Linked DNA regions of Solidesulfovibrio magneticus RS-1. The main gene of each other region encodes a partner of the protein of the gene in region 2 in a complex. Links are inferred from orthologs where the notes say so. Each region holds a gene or a part of one and is shown on either strand. Other genes may lie near its edges.

The links.
Region 1: rny (region 2) and DMR_RS16820 share a complex: the UniProt entries of both Bacillus subtilis proteins name them as parts of the possible RNA degradosome complex. The link is inferred for Solidesulfovibrio magneticus RS-1 from one-to-one orthologs.

Annotation. Positions count from the first base shown.
Region 1 is NC_012796.1:4,011,006-4,021,341, forward strand. The notes cover bases 4,058-7,038. They hold DMR_RS16820 (ATP-dependent 6-phosphofructokinase), read right to left. Parts: upstream 6,227-7,038; coding sequence 4,889-6,226; downstream 4,058-4,888. Other genes in these bases: DMR_RS16815 (translocation/assembly module TamB domain-containing protein), read left to right, coding at 4,058-4,643; DMR_RS16825 (DUF2917 domain-containing protein), read right to left, coding at 6,427-6,789; DMR_RS16830 (PLP-dependent aminotransferase family protein), read left to right, coding at 7,013-7,038. Outside these bases: DMR_RS16810 (autotransporter assembly complex protein TamA), read left to right, coding at 1-92; more of DMR_RS16815, read left to right, coding at 177-4,057; more of DMR_RS16830, read left to right, coding at 7,039-8,479; DMR_RS16835 (STAS domain-containing protein), read left to right, coding at 8,597-8,923; DMR_RS16840 (SpoIIE family protein phosphatase), read left to right, coding at 8,932-10,336. UniProt on the Bacillus subtilis protein: Catalyzes the phosphorylation of D-fructose 6-phosphate to fructose 1,6-bisphosphate by ATP, the first committing step of glycolysis.
Region 2 is NC_012796.1:549,497-555,918, reverse strand. Bases 3,565-6,422 are described here. They hold rny (ribonuclease Y), read right to left. Parts: upstream 5,845-6,422; coding sequence 4,285-5,844; downstream 3,565-4,284. Other genes in these bases: DMR_RS02260 (cell division protein ZapA), read right to left, coding at 6,225-6,422; DMR_RS02270 (DnaJ domain-containing protein), read right to left, coding at 3,565-4,198. Also shown: tyrS (tyrosine--tRNA ligase), read right to left, coding at 389-1,666; DMR_RS02285 (SPOR domain-containing protein), read right to left, coding at 1,700-2,074; DMR_RS02280 (hypothetical protein), read right to left, coding at 2,086-2,562; DMR_RS02275 (TIGR00282 family metallophosphoesterase), read right to left, coding at 2,588-3,367; more of DMR_RS02270, read right to left, coding at 3,380-3,564. UniProt on the Bacillus subtilis protein: Endoribonuclease that initiates mRNA decay. Initiates the decay of all SAM-dependent riboswitches, such as yitJ riboswitch. Involved in processing of the gapA operon mRNA, it cleaves between cggR and gapA.

The DNA.
Region 1 (10,336 bases), 3.5 Mb from region 2 along the record:
CGGTGCGCGTGGACGTGGCCACGCCCCTGGCCCGCCGCCAGGACATCGACGACATCGCCCAGTTCTATTGCAGCATCGGGCAATCTTTTTAGTAACGAGAAAGAAGAAGATGCCTCCGGCGGCCGGGGGCCTGAGGCCCCCGGACCCCCCAAAGGGGTGACGGGGGGAGCCAGGGTATGGGGAACGATGTAGATCAGGATGGGGGGAAGGCCCCGGGGGCGGGACGGCGTTGGCCGCGTCGGCTGGGCCTGGGTTTGGGCGGGCTGGCCGGTCTGGTTGTCGCCTTGTGGCTGGCGCTGCTGACGCCTTGGGGGCTTGACGGCGCGGCCTGGGTGGCCGAGCGCGCCATCACCGCCGGCAGCGGCTTTGCCGCCCGCATCGACAACGTCTCGGGCACGCTGCCCTTTTCCCTCAAGGTCGGCCGCTTCGCCCTGGCCGACGCCAAGGGGCCGTGGCTCGTTATCAGCGACGCCGCCTTTTCCTGGTCCCCGGCCGCCCTGCTGACCGGCCGGGTGGTCATCCACGAAATCGCCGCCGATGTGGTGCGCCTGCGCCGCGCCCCGGACATCCCCGAAACCCACCGCGTCCCGGTCACCTTCGAATGGCCGCCGCGCTTTCCCCGGCTGCCGCCCCTCCTGCTGGACCGACTGGCCGTAAACCGCGTCATCCTCGACAAGGAACTGGCCGGCCAGGCCGCGATCATCAGCCTGTCCGGCCGGCTGGCCGAGTCGGGCCAGGGCGCGGCCGCCCTGATGCTGGCCGCCAAGCGTCTGGACGGGGAAGCGCCGCTGACGCTGTCTGTCGGCGCGGCGCTCAATTATGCCGACTGGCGGCTGGCCGTGAAAGCGAGCCTCGCCGACGCGCCCGGGGGACTCATCGCCTCGGCCCTGGCCGGCGACGACCGCACGCCCTTTGCCCTGGAAGCCCTGGGCGACGGCCCGCTTGACACTTGGAAAGGCCGCCTGTCCGCCCGCCTTGGCGCGGCCGATCTCCTCGTGGCCGACCTCGGTCTGGGCATCCCCCTGGCCAAGGACGCCCGGGCCGCCTTTTCCCTGGATCTCGGCCTGCGGCCCACGCCCGGCCTGCTGCCTGCCTTTTTCGACGATTTCCTGGGGTCGCGCTGCCGGCTGGTCCTGGCCGGCCGGGCCGGGCTGGCCGATTCCGCCCTGGAGCTTTCTACCCTCGAAGTCTCGGGGGCGTTTGGCAGCGTATCCCTGTCCGGGACCATGGACCCGGACGCCGACGCCCTGTCGGCCAAGGGCGTCATCGACATCAGCGACGCCTCGCGCCTGGCGACCTCGGCCCTGGGCGGCCGGCTCGGCGCTACGTTCACCATCGCTGGCCCGCTGTCCCGGCCGTCTCTTAGCGCCGACGCCACGGCCCGGGGCTTCCGGGCCGGCCCCGTGCATCTGGCCGACGGCGACATCAAGGCCTCGGCCCAGGTCGTCACCCCCATCACGAACAGCTTCCCGGGCGCGACCCTGGCCGCCCAGGGCAAGCTCGCCGGCCTGGCCGGCCCCGACGGCACCACCCTGGCCGGCCAGAATCTGGATTTCGACGCCAAAGGCATGCTGACGTCCGATTGGATCGTGGACGTGGACCAGGCCGCCCTGACCGGCCAGGGCGGAACCGTGACCCTGGGACAGGTGCATATCGACGGCGGCAACGTGCGCGGCCGGCTGGCCGTTTCCCTGGCCGATCTGGCCGGCGCGGCCTCGCTTGTCGGCCTTCGCCTGACCGGCGGCGCGGCCGTGGCCGGGGACGTGACCACCGCCCCGGACGGCCACGGCACGACGAGCCTTGCCGCCTCCTTCACCAAGCTGGCCGCCCCGGCCACGGCAAGCTCCCTGGACGCCTCGGTGGCCGCCCTGCTTGGCCCCTCGCCCAAGCTCGATCTCACGGCCGCCTTCTCGGCCCAGGGCGCGCGCCTGACCGAGCTGTCCCTGGCCGGCAAGGGCCTCACGCTCACCGGCACGGGCGGCTACACCGCCGCCTCGGACAGCCTGGACGCCAAGGTGCGCCTGGACGCGCCGGACCTGACCCTGTTGACCGCCGCCCTGGGCCAGCCCTGCGCCGGCGCGGCCGAGGCCAAGCTGACCATCTCCGGCCCGGCCGTTTCGCCGCGCCTGGACGTCGCGGTCGGAGCCAAGCGCCTGAGCCTGGGCGAACTGGTTCTCACCGAAGCGTCCCTGGAGGCCAGTCTGGCCGACAGCGCCCGCCGTCCCTCGGGCAAGGCGACCATCGCCGCCGTGCGCGAGGGCGAAACGGCCCGGGCCGAGGCCGCCTACGCCCTGACCGGCTCGCGCCTGAGTCTCACCGGCCTCAAGCTGGCCGCCCCGGACGCCGCCTTTGCCGGCGAAGCCGACATCGATACGGCAACCGGCCGCGTCTCTGGCAAGCTCGCCGGACAGGCCGGCAATCTGGCCGGCCTGGGCCGCTTCGTCGGCCTGCCGCTGGCCGGCTCGCTCAAGCTCACGGCCTCGGCCGCCGCCGGCCCGGGCAAAGGGGCTGCCCAATCCCTCACCGTCGATCTCAGCGCCGCCAACCTGCGCCTGCCCGGGCTGGCCGCCGGCAGTTTGACCGTCAACGCCGCCCTGGACGACCTGTCCGGCGCGCCGCGCGGCAAGGCCAACCTCACCGGACGCGGACTGGAAGCCTCAGGCCTGTCCCTTGCCGCCCTTTCGGCCACCGCCAGCGGCGACGGCCGGGCCATGGCCGTCTCGGCCGAGGCCAAGGGCAAGCTCGCCGGCCAGACCGCTGTCGAGGCCAGCCTGCGCCTGAGCCTGCCCCCGGCCGAGGCCGGCAAGCGCCGCATTGCCGTGCAGTCCCTGGCCGGCAGCCTGGAGGGCCGCAAATTTTCCCTGGCCGGACCGGCCGCCGTCACCCTGGGCAACGACGCCCTGCGCGTCGAGGGCGTGAACCTCGCCTTGGACAAGGCCAAGATCACCGCCTCCGGGACCCTTGGGCCAAACGAAGCCAGCGGCAAGGCCACGGTGGACAACTTTCCCCTGCCGCTGCTCGGGCTTTTCGGCCTGGCCGGCATCGACGGCACGGCAACCGCCAGCGCCACCCTTTCCGGCACGCCGGCCCGGCCGCAAATCGCGGCCGAAACCCGCGTGTCCGGGCTGCGGCTGGCCGCCGAACAGGGCAAGAGCCTGCCGCCCGTCAGCCTGTGGGCCAAGGCCGCCTGCAACGGCGCACGCCTGGACGTCACGGCCGGGCTGGCCGGCAAAAACGCCAAGGACCCCAAGGCCGGCAAGGCCGCCGACGTCGTCACCGTCACGGCCGGCCTGCCCATGCGCCTGTCCCTGGCCCCCTTTGCCTGCGACCTGCCGCCCGGCGGCGCGCTGTCCGGCCAGATCGCCGCCGACGCCGATCTGGCCGATTTCGCCGGCCTTTTAGCCCGGGTCAACACCCGCATCGTCGGCCGCCTCACCGCCGATCTGGCCCTTGGCGGGACGCTCAGCGCCCCGGCCGCCACCGGCGCCCTGGCCCTGGCCGCCAGCCGGCTGGAAAACGCCGACGCCGGACTGGTCCTCACCAACGTCGTGCTCAAGGCCGACGCCTCGGGCGGCCGGCTCACCATCGCCTCGGCCTCGGGCGAGGACGGCCGGGGCGGCCGCTTCACGCTCTCCGGCACGGTCGGCATCGCCGATCCGGTCAACGGCCCCGTGGACCTGAAACTCGCCCTGGCGCATCTTCGCGTCGTTGGCCTGGACATCGCCACCGCCGCCGCCGACGGCACCATAGCCGTCACCGGCACACTCTCGCGCCTGCGCGCCAGCGGCAACATCGTCATCGGCCCGGCCGACGTGAACCTGCCCACCTCCCTGCCGCCCGACGTGGCCGTCATCCCGGTCACCTACATCAACGATCCGGCCGCGCCCAAAAAACCGGCCGCCAAGGCCGCGCCGCCGGCCGTGGCCCGCCACGTGGACCTCGACCTCAAGATTTCCCTGGGCCAGGCCGTCTACGTGCGCGGCCTCGGCCTGGAGTCGCGCTGGACCGGCGCGCTTGCCGTTACCGGCACGGCCGCCGCGCCCATCGTCATCGGCCGCTACGCCGTGGACAAGGGCACCCTCGACCTCCTCGGCTCGACGCTGGAGATCACCAAGGGCGAACTGACGTTCAGCGGCGGCGCGCCCACGGCCCCGACCTTCGACGTGCGGGCCGAAACCACCAAGGACAACGTCACCGCCGGCATCGCCATCACCGGCGACGCCGACGCCCCGGTCATCACCCTGACCTCCACGCCGCAACTGCCCCGCGACGAAATCCTCTCGCGACTGCTCTTCGGCCAAAACGCCGGCTCGCTCTCGCCCATCCAGGCCGCCCAGCTGGCCCAGGCCGCTGCCTCCATCTACGCCGGCGGCACGCCCACCAGCATCCTGGCCCGCACCCGGCGCATCCTGGGCCTGGACCAACTCTCCATCGTCACCGGCAAGTCCGGCATGGCCGGCAGCGTGCTCAAGGCCGGCAAGGAGATCTTCAAGGGCGTGACCGTGGGCGTCGAACAAGGCATGGGCGCGCAAAGCGGCGCGGTGTCCGTGGAAGTGCAGGTCACGCCCAACATCACCGTGGACAGCCGCGTGGGCGTCGACAACAAACAAGGCGTGGGCGTCAACTGGAAGTGGGATTATTAGAGAAGAGAAGAGAAGAGAAGAGGAAGATGCCTCCGGCGGCCGGGGGCCTGAGGCCCCCGGACCCCCCAAATGAAGAAATGTTTAAAGGGGGTTGGGGCGCGGGGCGGGCATTGGGTCGGCGGAGACGGCTGGGCCAATGCCAGCCGCCCCCTTTCCCATGTGGGGGGTCTGGGGGCCTCAGGCCCCCAGCGGAGAGGTCCAGGAGAGGCAGAGCCTCTCCTGGCCGCCGGAGGCACTCTTCCCTCTTACACCGGGCAGAACACTGACGGGTCGCCGGTGTAGGGGGTGACGGCGTGCTGGCCGGTGGATTCGAGCACCGAGCGCCAGTAGTCCGAGGCGATGTTGAGCATTTTGCGCCGCAGCGTCACGAGGTCCAGGGGCAGATGGACGTAGCGGTCGAACAGCCGCGCCACCACCATGCCCGTCTTGCCGGCCATGGCCGCGTGCACGGCGTTTTGCCCCAGAAACCCGCAGTACACCCGGTCGTTGGCGTTGGCCGGCACGGACCGGATGATGTAGCTGGGGTCGATGAATTTGAGCGTGATGGGCATGTCGCGGCTGCGGAAATAGCCTTCGATCTCCCCGCACAGATACTGGGCGATGTCGCCCAGAACCGGATTGCCCGAGGCGTCGCGCGCGCCGGTGTCGGGCAGAAGCTTCTGCCCGGCCCCTTCGGCCACCACGATGACGGCGTGTCGCCGGGCGCTAAGGCGTTCTTCCAGGGACGGCAGCAGCCCGCGCGGCCCGGTCAGGTCGAAATCGCATTCCGGCACCAGCACGTAGTTGACTTCCTTAAGCGCCAGGGTGGCCTGGGCGGCGATGAACCCGGATTCCCGGCCCATGACCTTGACCACGCCGATGCCGTTTAGGGCGGCGATGGCTTCGGTATGGGCGCAGCGGATGGCCTCGGTGGCTTTTTCCACGGCCGTGTCGAAGCCAAACGACTTGGTGACGAGGTTGACGTCGTTGTCGATGGTCTTGGGCACGCCGATGACGCTGATTTTCGAGCGCCGCCGGGCGATTTCCTCCTGGATGCGCCGGGCCGCCTTCATGGACCCGTCGCCGCCGATGACGAACAACATGCCGACGTTTAAGCGCTCCAGGGCGTCCACGATCTCTTCGGGCTTTTGCGGCCCCCGGCTGGACCCCAGCACCGTGCCGCCGAACTGGTGGATGTCGGACACGGCGTTTGGCGTCAGAGGCACCGGCTCGTAGCCGTAGGCTTCGATGAAGCCTTGCAGCCCGAAGCGGATGCCGAGCACGCCGGCCACGTGGTAGTTGTGGCAGCACTCCATGACGATGGCCCGGATGACGTCGTTTAAGCCCGGGCACAGGCCGCCGCAGGTGACGATGGCGACTTTGACCTTGGAGGAGTCGTAGTAGATGTTGCCGCGCGGCCCGGCCACTTCGAACTCGGCCCGGCACGGGCCGGGCACGCCGCCGAAATCGGCTGCGTCGAGCTCCATGGAGACCCGAAAATTGTCGTCCACGAAACGGCAATACGGCAAGGGGGACGGGATCTTGGCCGGCCCAAGCGAGGCGATGGCGGTATCGGCCGGGGCAATGGGGCAAGAGTCTTCCATGGCACGCTCCTTACCACCAAACTACCAGCTTGCCCCCCAGCCGGCAACACGATCCGGCGACGAGGGGGCGAAATCGCCGCGCCGCCCTTGCGTCCGTCGCCGTTGTCGCGCCGCACGGCAGCCCTGCTTTCCGACCAACGCCGGCCGGCCTTCGCGCCGGGACCAGCCGCGAAGACCGTAAGCGGCGCGAGACCGGCGGCCTAATCCCAGCGCACCTTCACTTCCGAGCCTTCCCCCCGGCCGGTGACCACCACCTTGCCCGAACGGCCAAGGGTCACGCTCTGCCCCGGCGTCAACACGATGTCGCGCCCGTCGCCGGCCGCCGTCACCCAAACCACGCCCTTGGCGCAGGTCACCCGGCAGTAGCGCACGCCAGTCAGCGCCAGATGCTTGCCCTGGCCCAGGCGCACCGACAGGCTGCGGCCCGGGGTGAAGATCCTGGCCCCGGCCTCGGCCATGGCCCGCAGCACCCGGCTGTCGCGCCAGCGCGACAGCCATTCGTCGATGATTCCCGTGCGCGTCGTCGCCAGCAGCCGGTCTTCCCGTAAGCGATCCACAAACATGGCAGCCTCCTTGGGGCGTGTCCGCGACCGCATCCGTCGCGCCCGGCACGCCTGAAGCGTTGGTTGGCTCGTGATCCCCGGCCGCCTCGCGGGCCGGGGCGTTGCCCGGGGACGGCCCCGGGCGCGCTTCCCTTGGACCATATTGTCTGTTACCATCACAGACACAGTTTTCAAAAAAAACCTCCATAACAGATGTGGGCCGCGCCCACGCCCGGAGGCCGCCATGACCTTGCCTGAAACCGATTCCGGCATTTTCCGCTATATGGCCGTGGAGAAACATATTTTGCGGCTTCTGGAGTCCGGCGAGCTGCGCGTGGGCGACCGCGTGCCAAGCCTGCGGGGGCTGGGCGGCCGCCTTGGCGTCAGCGTGTCCACCATCAACCAGGCCTATCTGGAGCTGGAAAAGCAGGGGATCATCGAAGCGCGGCCCAAATCCGGGTTTTTCGTGCGCCGTACGCCCATCAAGCGGCCCGCCCCCAGCCGGGGCGAAGCGCCGCCGCGCGGACCGGCCACGGTGGCGCGCGGGGCGCTTATCCGCGAAGTCCTCGACGGCATGGGCCGGCGCGACATCGTGCCCCTGGGCGTGGCCCTGACCGATCCGTCGCTGTTGCCGGCCAAACAGATCGCCCGGCTGCTGTCCAAGGTGGCGGCCGGAGACGAACGGGTGACGAGCTACGAGGGCGTGCAGGGCAATCTGGAACTGCGCCGTCAGATCGCCTGGCGGCTGGCCGAGGCCGGCATCGAGGCCGGACCGGACGAGGTGATGATCACCTCCGGGGCCATGGAGGCGCTGTATCTGGCCCTGCGCTCGGTGACGCGCCCGGGCGACAACGTGGCCATCCCGGCCCCGACCTATTACTGTTTCCTGCAACTGCTGGAAAACTTCGGGCTGCGGGCCGTGGAGCTGCCGTCCTATCCCGACGGGGGCGTGCGCCCGGCCGATCTGCGCTCGGCCCTGGACCGCTTCGATCTCAAAGCCGTCATCCTCACGCCCAATTTCAACAATCCCGACGGGGCCATGATCCCGGACGAGGCCAAGGCCGAGATGGCCGCGCTTCTGGCCGAGCGCGGCGTGCCGGTCATCGAGGACGACGTCTACGGCGACCTGCACTTCGCCGAGCGCCGGCCGCGCTGCCTGCGGTCCTACGACGCCACGGGCAACGTCCTGCACTGTTCGTCGTTTTCCAAGACCCTGGCCCCGGGCTACCGCCTGGGCTATCTGCTGCCCGGCAGGCACGCGGCCAAGGCCTTCGAGCTCAAGGCCACCACCAACGTCTGCTGCGCCACGCCGACCCAGGTCGCCGCCGCGCTGTATCTGGCCCAGGGCGGGTTCGAGCGCCACCTGCGCAAGACCCGGGGAGTGCTGGAGCGCCAGGCCCGGATGATCGAGGAACGGGTGCTGCGCCATTTCCCCGACGGCACGCGGGTGACCCATCCCTCGGGCGGCAGCGTGGTCTGGGTCCAGATGCCCGACAGCGTGGATTCCATCGCGCTGTTCTACGCCGCCCGGGAACTCGGCATCGGCCTGGCTCCGGGCAACATCTTTTCGAGCTGCGACCAGTTCAAGCATTTCGTGCGCTTAAGCTACGGCAATGCCTGGACGCCGCGCATCGAACAGGCCCTGGCCGACGTGGGCCGGCTGGCCCGGGAACTGGCCGAGGGCGGGGACCGGCCCGAGCCGGCCTGCTGATTCGCGCCCGACGCCGGGCAGGCGGGATTGTCGCCCCGAAGACGTTGGTTTTTTCCGCCAAGGCTGCTAGCTTTCCCGTAGAAGTCTGCGGCCCGCGCGGCCCGGAGGAGCCTTGTCATGCAGCTGACGTGCGAGGAGACGGATGCGGCCCTTGTGGTGCGCGTTTCCGGCGAGATCATCATGGACGCGGTGACCGAATGCCGCGCCGAGGTGGAACATCTGGCCCTGGCCGCCGCCGCCCCGGCCGTGGTGGTGGATCTCTCGGCCGTGGCCTTCATGGACAGTTCCGGGGTGGGATTCCTTATCGGCCTGCGCCGGCTGTGCCAGGACCACGGCAAGACCCTGTCCCTGGCCAATCCCACGCCGCCGATCAAGAAGCTCCTGGCCATGTTGCGCCTGACCGACTATTTCGACGCCCCGCCAACCGGCCCGGCCGGGGCCTGATGTCCGCCATGCGCATCGCCGTCGTCGACGACTCCGAGACCTTCCGGGCCTACCTCCAAGGCCTGCTGGCCGGCCGGGGCGAATTGTCCGCCTTCGACACGGCCGGCGACTGTCTGGTCGCCCTGGCCGATCCGGCCCAGCCGCCCGTGGACCTCGTGCTCATGGACCTCATCATGCCGGTCATGGACGGCCTGGAAGCCACCCGCCGCATCAAGGCCGATCCGGCCACGGCCGACGTGCCGGTCATCATGGTCACGGTGTCCGACGACGACGCCAGTCTGTCCGAAGCCTTTGCCGCCGGGGCCATGGACTACATCCAGAAACCGCCACGAAAGCCCGAGCTGCTGGCCCGGGTGGACTCGGCCCTGCGTCTCAAGGCCGCCATCGACGCCCGCAAGGCCCGTGAGCGCGAAATCAAGGCGGAAAAGGAATACATCGCCGCCATCCTGGAATATTCCCACGACGGCATCGCCGTGGCCGGCCCGGACGGCCGCTTCACGTTCGTTTCCCCCGGCATGGAGCGCATCTTCGGTCTGCCGGCCGACACCTACACCACCGCCGACCGCTGGCTGGACATCGTCTTCCCGGACCTGGCCGCCCGGGACGATCTGGCCGACATCTTCCACCAGCGCCCGGCCCCGGGCCATGTCTGGCGACGGCTCTACCCCTTTGCCGACAAAAACGGCCAGCGCCGGGCCTGCCAGATCCATTTCTCCACCATGCCCTCCGGCGACCTGATCCTCAACATCCAGGACATGACCCTTTTCGAGAAGCAAAAAGAGGATCTGGTCAAGAAGCACAACCGCCACCAAAAAGACCTCGACGCCGCCGCCGAGATCCAGCAAAGCCTGCTGCCCCGGCGCTTCACCATGTCCGACGCCCTGCGCTTCGCCTGGGAGTTCGTGCCCTGCCACAACATCGGCGGCGACATCTTCAACGTCTTTCCCCTGGGCCCCCACCATGTGGGCCTCTACATGCTCGACGTCTCGGGCCACGGCGTGGCCTCGTCCCTGGTCGCCCATTCGGTCTACAACTTCATGCACTACCAGCGCTCGACCCTGGTCGACCGCTCCGGCGGGGCCATCGACGTGGTGCCCCCCGAGACCGTGCTCTCTCGGCTCAACGACGAATTCCCCTTCACCAAGTTCCAGAAATTTTTCACCATCTTCTACATGACCATCGATTTGCGCACCGGGCGCGCCATCTACGGCAACGCCGGCCATCCCGCGCCCTGGCATATCCCGGCCGATGGCCCCATGGCCGAGCTGCCCGAACGCGGCCCCATCATCGGCTTGGCCGGCTTGCCCCCCATCCCCCCCGGCGAGCTGCTCCTGGCCCCGGGCGACAAGCTCCTGGCCATAAGCGACGGCCTGGCCGACAGCCGTGACGCCAAAGGCGAATCCTTTGGCGAGG
Region 2 (6,422 bases):
CAGACCCCCACCCTCCCAAAAAACTCTCAATGGGGTGTTCAGTCCTGTCGCGGCCCTGTGTCGTGTTGCCGCCAACACCCAGCCCGGCAAGCAGCCCGAGGCTGGGCCTATCTGGTCGCTTTTTCTCCAACTTTTCGGCCCCGCTTCGGGGCCGAGGGCCAGGTGGGGCCTGGAATTTCAGGGGGCGCGGCCGGCGCGCCAGCGCTGGCCGCGCCCCCTGAAATTCCAGGCCCCTTCTTCGCGGCCAGCCGACTGCCGGCCGACCGCCTTCCCCGCCCGCCCGACCGCGCCCCGATCGGGGGTCCGGGGGGATGATCCCCCGGCGGGTCCGGGCAGCGCCCGGCGGGTGCAGGGCAGCGCCCTGCCGGGGTCCGGGGCAGCGCCCCAGCTAAACTCCGAGAGTAACTACGCCGTAGTTCTTTTTGCCTTTGCGCAACAGGGCGATATTGCCGCCGATGTAGTCACTGGCGGCAAGGGTCTGGTTTTCGTCGGCCACGCGGACGTTGTTGAGGTAGATGCCGCCGGCCTTGATGTCCTTGCGGGCCTGGGACAGCGACGGGCACAGGGCCAGATCGACCAGGAGCTTGGGCAGGGGCGGCACGACGTCCAGGGCGTCGTAGTTCTTGCCGGGCGCGGCGTCCAGGGCGGCGCGCAGGGTGGCGGCGTCCACGGTGCGCAGGTCGCCGCCGCCAAAAAGCGCTTCGGTGACGGCTTCGACCTTGGCCAGTTCCTCGGCCCCGTGGATCATGGTGGTGGTTTCCCGGGCCAGGGTTTTCTGGGCGGCGCGCAGGTGGGGCCGCTCGGCGGTCTCCACGGCCAGGGCGTCGATGGCTTCCTTGGATAAGTAAGTGAAGTAGCGCAGGAAGTTGCAGACGTCGCGGTCGTCGGCGTTGATCCAGTATTGGTAAAAGGCGTAGGGCGAGGTCAGGGCGGTGTTTAAGTAGATGGCCCCTTTTTCGCTTTTGCCGAATTTCGCGCCGGTGGCGGTGGTGATGAGCGGGAATGTCAGGGCAAAGGCCTGGGAGCCGGATTTGCGGCGGATGAGTTCCAGGCCGGCGGTGATGTTGCCGAACTGGTCGCCGCCGCCGATTTGCAAGGTGCAGCCCATGGTGCGATTCAAGTATTCATAATCCAGGGACTGCAGGATCATGTAGCTGAATTCGGTGTAGGAGATGCCGGTATCTTCACGGCCGATGCGCGATTTCACGGAATCCTTGGCCATCATGTAGTTGATGGTGAAGTGTTTGCCGGTGTCGCGCAAGAATTCGATGACCGAGATGGGCTGGGTCCAGTCGAGGTTGTTGACCGGGGTAACGCGGTCGGCCACGCCTTGGCGCTCGAAGAATGCCATGGCCTGGGACCGGATTTTCTCGGCCGAGGCGGCGACCATGTCGGCGGTGCGCATCTGGCGTTCCTTGTCCTTGCCGCTGGGGTCGCCGATAAGGCCGGTGGCGCCGCCGAGCAGGAACAGGGGCTTGTGGCCGGCCTTGGCGAAGCGGGCCAGGGCCATGAGCGGCACGAGGTTGCCGATGTGCAGGCTGTCGGCGGTGGGGTCGAAGCCGCAGTACATGACGCGGTCACGGGAGCTTAAGTGTTTGCGCAGTTCGGCCTCGTCGGAGCACTGGTGCACGAGGCCGCGCCAGGAGAGTTCGTCGAAAATATTCACGGCGATTCCTTTTCGGTAAAGCAGTCGGACGGATCAGATGCCCGAAGCAGGCACGGCCGGGGCTGGCGAGGAGCCGGCCGGCGCGGCGGTCTTGGCCGGCGTGCGTTCGCGCAGCAGGGGTTTCACCCCGGCGATGCGCTCCAGCCGGGTCATGGTGTCGGGCTGGCGGTCGTAGACGTCGACCAGGACGTTGAGCACGAACTGGCCGTTTTTGATTTCGGTCTCGATGCGGCATTCAAAGCCGTTCTGGCCAAGCTTGGCCTTGAGCGCATTGGCGTTGTCGGCTTTGCTAAACGACCCGACCTGATAGGTGTCATGGGGGCGTTGCCAGTCGTAGACGGTCTCGTCGCCGCAGCCGCCAAGCAGGCAGACCCCGGCCAGGAGCAGGCCCAGAAGAAGCGCGCGCATGCCTGGACCGCCTAGGGTTTGGCGTCGGGCCGGCGACGCTGCTTGTCGTTGTATTCGATGATCTCGGTGCGGCCGTTCTGGCGCTCGGTGACCAGCAGCAAACGGTCGCCGTCCACGTTGACGTTGACCAGGCGCGAACATTTGTTGATGGCGGGCACCACAGCATAAGTCTTGTCCGCGCCCACGGCCACGAGGTCGTAGGTGATGGGGCATTCGGCGTTGCCCACGCCATGGCGGATGAGCACGGCGTCGTAGCCGTCGCCGAGTTCGCCGACGCTCATGTAGGACTGGGCGGTGAGCGCCGCGCCCATGGCCTGGTGGATGACCCGGCCGCCGAGGAGCACGGTGGAGGACGCGCCGTCGCGCACCACTTCCAGGGGGCCGGCCACGGTCATGTAGATGGCCGTGCGTTCCGGGGCGGCCTGGGCGGCGGCGGCCAGGACCAGACAGGCCAGGGCGGCAAGCAGCAGTCTTCGGGCGTATCGCATGGGTGTTCCTCCGCTTCGCGGCGGTTTATCCGGCCAGCCGCCAAGGCGCAATAGTTACGACCTTGCCGGCGGAGGCGTCAATATCCATAAGCGCCCCCTGCATCTCGGGGGCGGCCTTGGACACGACGAACCGGCGCGGCAGGCCGGTGCGGAACCGGGCGATGACCTCTTCGGGGTCCATGCCCAGGGCCGAGGCAGCCGGACCGGTCATGCCCAGGTCCGTCATGTAGGCCGTACCCTGTGGAAGCAGCTGGGCGTCGGCGGTCTGGACGTGGGTGTGGGTGCCCAGGACGGCGCTGACCTTGCCATCGAGAAAATAGGCCAGGGCCTTTTTTTCGCTGGTGGCCTCGGCGTGGAAGTCGATGAGCCGCAGGGGCACGTCGGCGGGCAGTTGGCCGAGAATGCCCTCGGCGGCGGCAAAGGGGCAGTCCACGGCGGCCATGAAGGTGCGGCCCAGGAGGTTTATCACGGCGTAAGGGGCGGCGTCCTTGGGGCGAAAGACCTGCCAGCCGCGCCCGGGCGCGCCGGCCGGGTAATTGGCCGGACGCAGCAGCCGGTCGTTGGCGCCCAGCAGCGGCGACAGGTCGGGGTGGCGGAAGGTGTGGTTGCCGCCGGTCAGGACATCGAGGCCGGTTTCCAGGAGCTGGCGGGCCGACTTGGCGGTCAGGCCAATGCCGCCCGAGGCGTTTTCGGCGTTGGCGAGAACCCGGGTCAAGCCCAGGTCGCGCCGCAGTCCGGCCAGGCGCTGGGTGACGATGGCCCGGCCTGGCCGGCCGAAGATGTCGCCGAGAAACAGCATCCGCATGACATGCAGTCCTTATTCGTAAACGAGAAAACCCGGGAGGTCCGGCACTTGGGCTTGGTCCGCCTCCGGGCCGCCGCCCCAGGCGGCGAGGCCCTGGGCCGGTTCGGCTTCGGGCACGGCAAAAAGCCGCAGGGTTAGCAACAAATCGCCCGGCGGCCCGTCGCCGACGCCGGGCTGGCCGGCTCCGGCCACCCGGACCATGTCGCCGTCGCGGGAGTGCGGGGCGATGACGAGCACGCCTTGGCGGGGCTTGTCGTGGCGTCCAGACCCGGCGCAGGCCGGACAGGTCGCGACAACGAAACCCCGGCCCGAGCAGGGCGGGCAGCCCACGGCGGACAAGCCGCCGCCAAGGGGCTGCCAGATGGTCCCCCGGCCGGCGCACATCCAGCAGGCTTGGCGCAGCGCCCCCTTGCCGTCGCAGACCGGACAGTCGCCGCCAACGCCGAAATCCAGGGTCAGCCGGCCGCCGACAGCGGCCAGGGAGTCGGGGATGTCCAGCATGGCGGCCATGTCCTTGCCCCGTCGCGGCAAAAGGACGCGCGGATCCAGGGGGGCAAAGGCGGCGGGCGACGATGCCGCGACCGGAGACGGCGTCACGTCCCGGACCGCCTTGGCGTAGCGGCGGCGGCCGTCATAGGCGGCGCGCCGGGCCGGATGGCCCAAAACAGCGTAGGCGGCGGCCAGGGTCAGGAAGCGTTCGGCGGCCCGGGGATCATCCGGGTTGGCGTCGGGGTGGCAGTGCCTGGCCAGACGGCGGTAGGCGCGGCGCACGGCGGCCGCGTCAGCGTCCTCGGGCAAGCCAAGGACGGCATAGCAGTCGGGCTGTTCCATGCGCCCCCGCTTGGTCTGGTTTTTCAAAACGCGCCACGGGCCGCCCGAGGAAGGCGGCCCGAAACGCGGCAACATCGGCCTGGCCGCTATTTGGCGATGCCCACGGCCCGCCGCTCGCGGATGACCGTGACGCGAATCTGGCCGGGATAGGTGAGGTTTTCCTCGATGCGCTTGGCGATGTCCTTGCAGAGCAAAAACGTCTTGTCGTCGTCGACGTTTTCCGAATCGACCATGACCCGCACCTCGCGGCCGGCCTGGATGGCGTAGGCTTTGGACACGCCGTCGAAATCCAGAGCCAGGTTTTCCAGTTCTTCCAGACGCTTGACGTAGCTTTCCAGAAGTTCCTTGCGGGCGCCGGGACGCGCGCCCGAAAGGCTGTCGGCGGCTTGGACCAGGGTGGCCAGTATGGACTTGGGCGGCACGTCCTCGTGGTGGGCCATGATGGCGTGGAGGATGTCGCCGGATTCGCCGAATTTCTTGGCCAGATCCGCGCCGATGACGGCGTGGGGGCCTTCGATCTCGTGATCAACGGCCTTGCCGAGGTCGTGGAGCAGGCCGGCGCGCTTGGCCCGTTTGATGTCCACGCCCAATTCGGCGGCCATGATGCCGGCCAGGGAGGCCACTTCCAGGGAGTGCTGGAGCACGTTCTGGGAGTAGCTGGTGCGGTATTGGAGCTGGCCGAGCAACCGCACGAGCTCGGGGTGGATGCCGTGGACGCCGCAGTCGAAGGTGGCCTGCTCGCCGATCTCGCGGATCTTGACGTCGAGTTCCTGCTCGCACTTCTTGACGATGTCCTCGATGCGGGCGGGATGGATGCGGCCGTCGGTGATCAGCCGCTCCAGGGCCATCTTGGCGATCTGGCGCTTGAGCGGCGAAAAAGCCGACAGGATGACGGTCTCGGGGGTGTCGTCGATGATGAGATCGACGCCGGTGGCGGCTTCCAGGGCGCGGATATTGCGGCCTTCGCGGCCGATGATGCGGCCCTTCATCTCTTCGGAGGGCAGGGTCACGGCGGTGACGGTCTGCTCGCCCACGAAATCGCCGGCATAGCGCTGGATGGCCAGGGCCAGGATCTTTTTCCCGCTCTTGTCGGCGGTCTCCTTGGCCTCCATCTCGATCTGGCGGACCATGCGGGCGGCCTCGTGGCGGGTCTTGGACTCGATCTCGTCCATGAGGCGCTTTTTGGCCTCTTCCATGGTCAGGCCGGAAATTTCCTGAAGCCGTTTGTCGTGCTCGTCAGCCAGGCGGGTAAGTTCCTCGGCCTTGTCGGCCAGTTCCCGCTCCTTGGCGGTAAGCCGCTTTTCCGAGGCCAGCATCTCGGATTCCTTCTGGACGATGAGCTCCTGCTTTTCTTCCAGACGTTCCCGGCGCTTGTGGACCTGTTCTTCTTTTTCTTCCAGGGACTGGGTCTTGTCGCGGAATTCCTTTTCGAGTTCCTGTTTCTGACGGAACAGCTCGTCCTGGGCGGCGACGACGACTTCTTTTTTGTGGGCGGAAGCTTCCTTGCGGGCCTCGTCCAGGATGCGGTCGGCCAGGGTCCTGGCTTCGTTCAAGGTTTTCTGGGAAATCCACTTGTCGAGATAATAGCCGGCCGGCACACCAAGGCCAATGCCCACGATGCCCATGAATATGGTCGAAAATTCCATGCGTTCTCCCGAAGCGGGGGGAGAAAAACGGGGCAGAGCCCAAGGGCAGGGAGGGGGGACCGGCTCAATCCGGACAATGCGTGGCGCTCGCCGCGTGCGGTATGGCATGGGACGGGGGATGTCCGGCCGCCCGGGACAACGGCGGCCAGTCATCAACACCGTTTTATAACAAAGCCCCAGAGCGCCGTGTCGTCAGTTCTTTTGAACCTTGGCAACCAAGGTGGACGCCACTGTTTGACCTTCAGGCCACCCGGACGAGCCGGGCACGCACACCAGCCACGCGTCGCAGCATCCTATTTTTGAGTATCGGCTCAAAAATAAACCGACGATCACGCACACCCCAGGGAACTTTTCAAGGACGCGCCAGCAGACGCCGTCCGTCAATCTATCTTGTGCAGCAGCTCCCCCACCCGATCGTGGAGCGCGTCGAGCCGCTGGTTCGAAAGCAACATATCGTCAGCCAGACCCAATGCGACAAAGGCCAGCAATTTCTCCTTGCCGAGCGTTTTCCCGCCCGCCTGAAGCAAGTTATATCGTTGTTCCACCAGTTTTCTGGCGGCTTCCACGCGCTGCGGTTC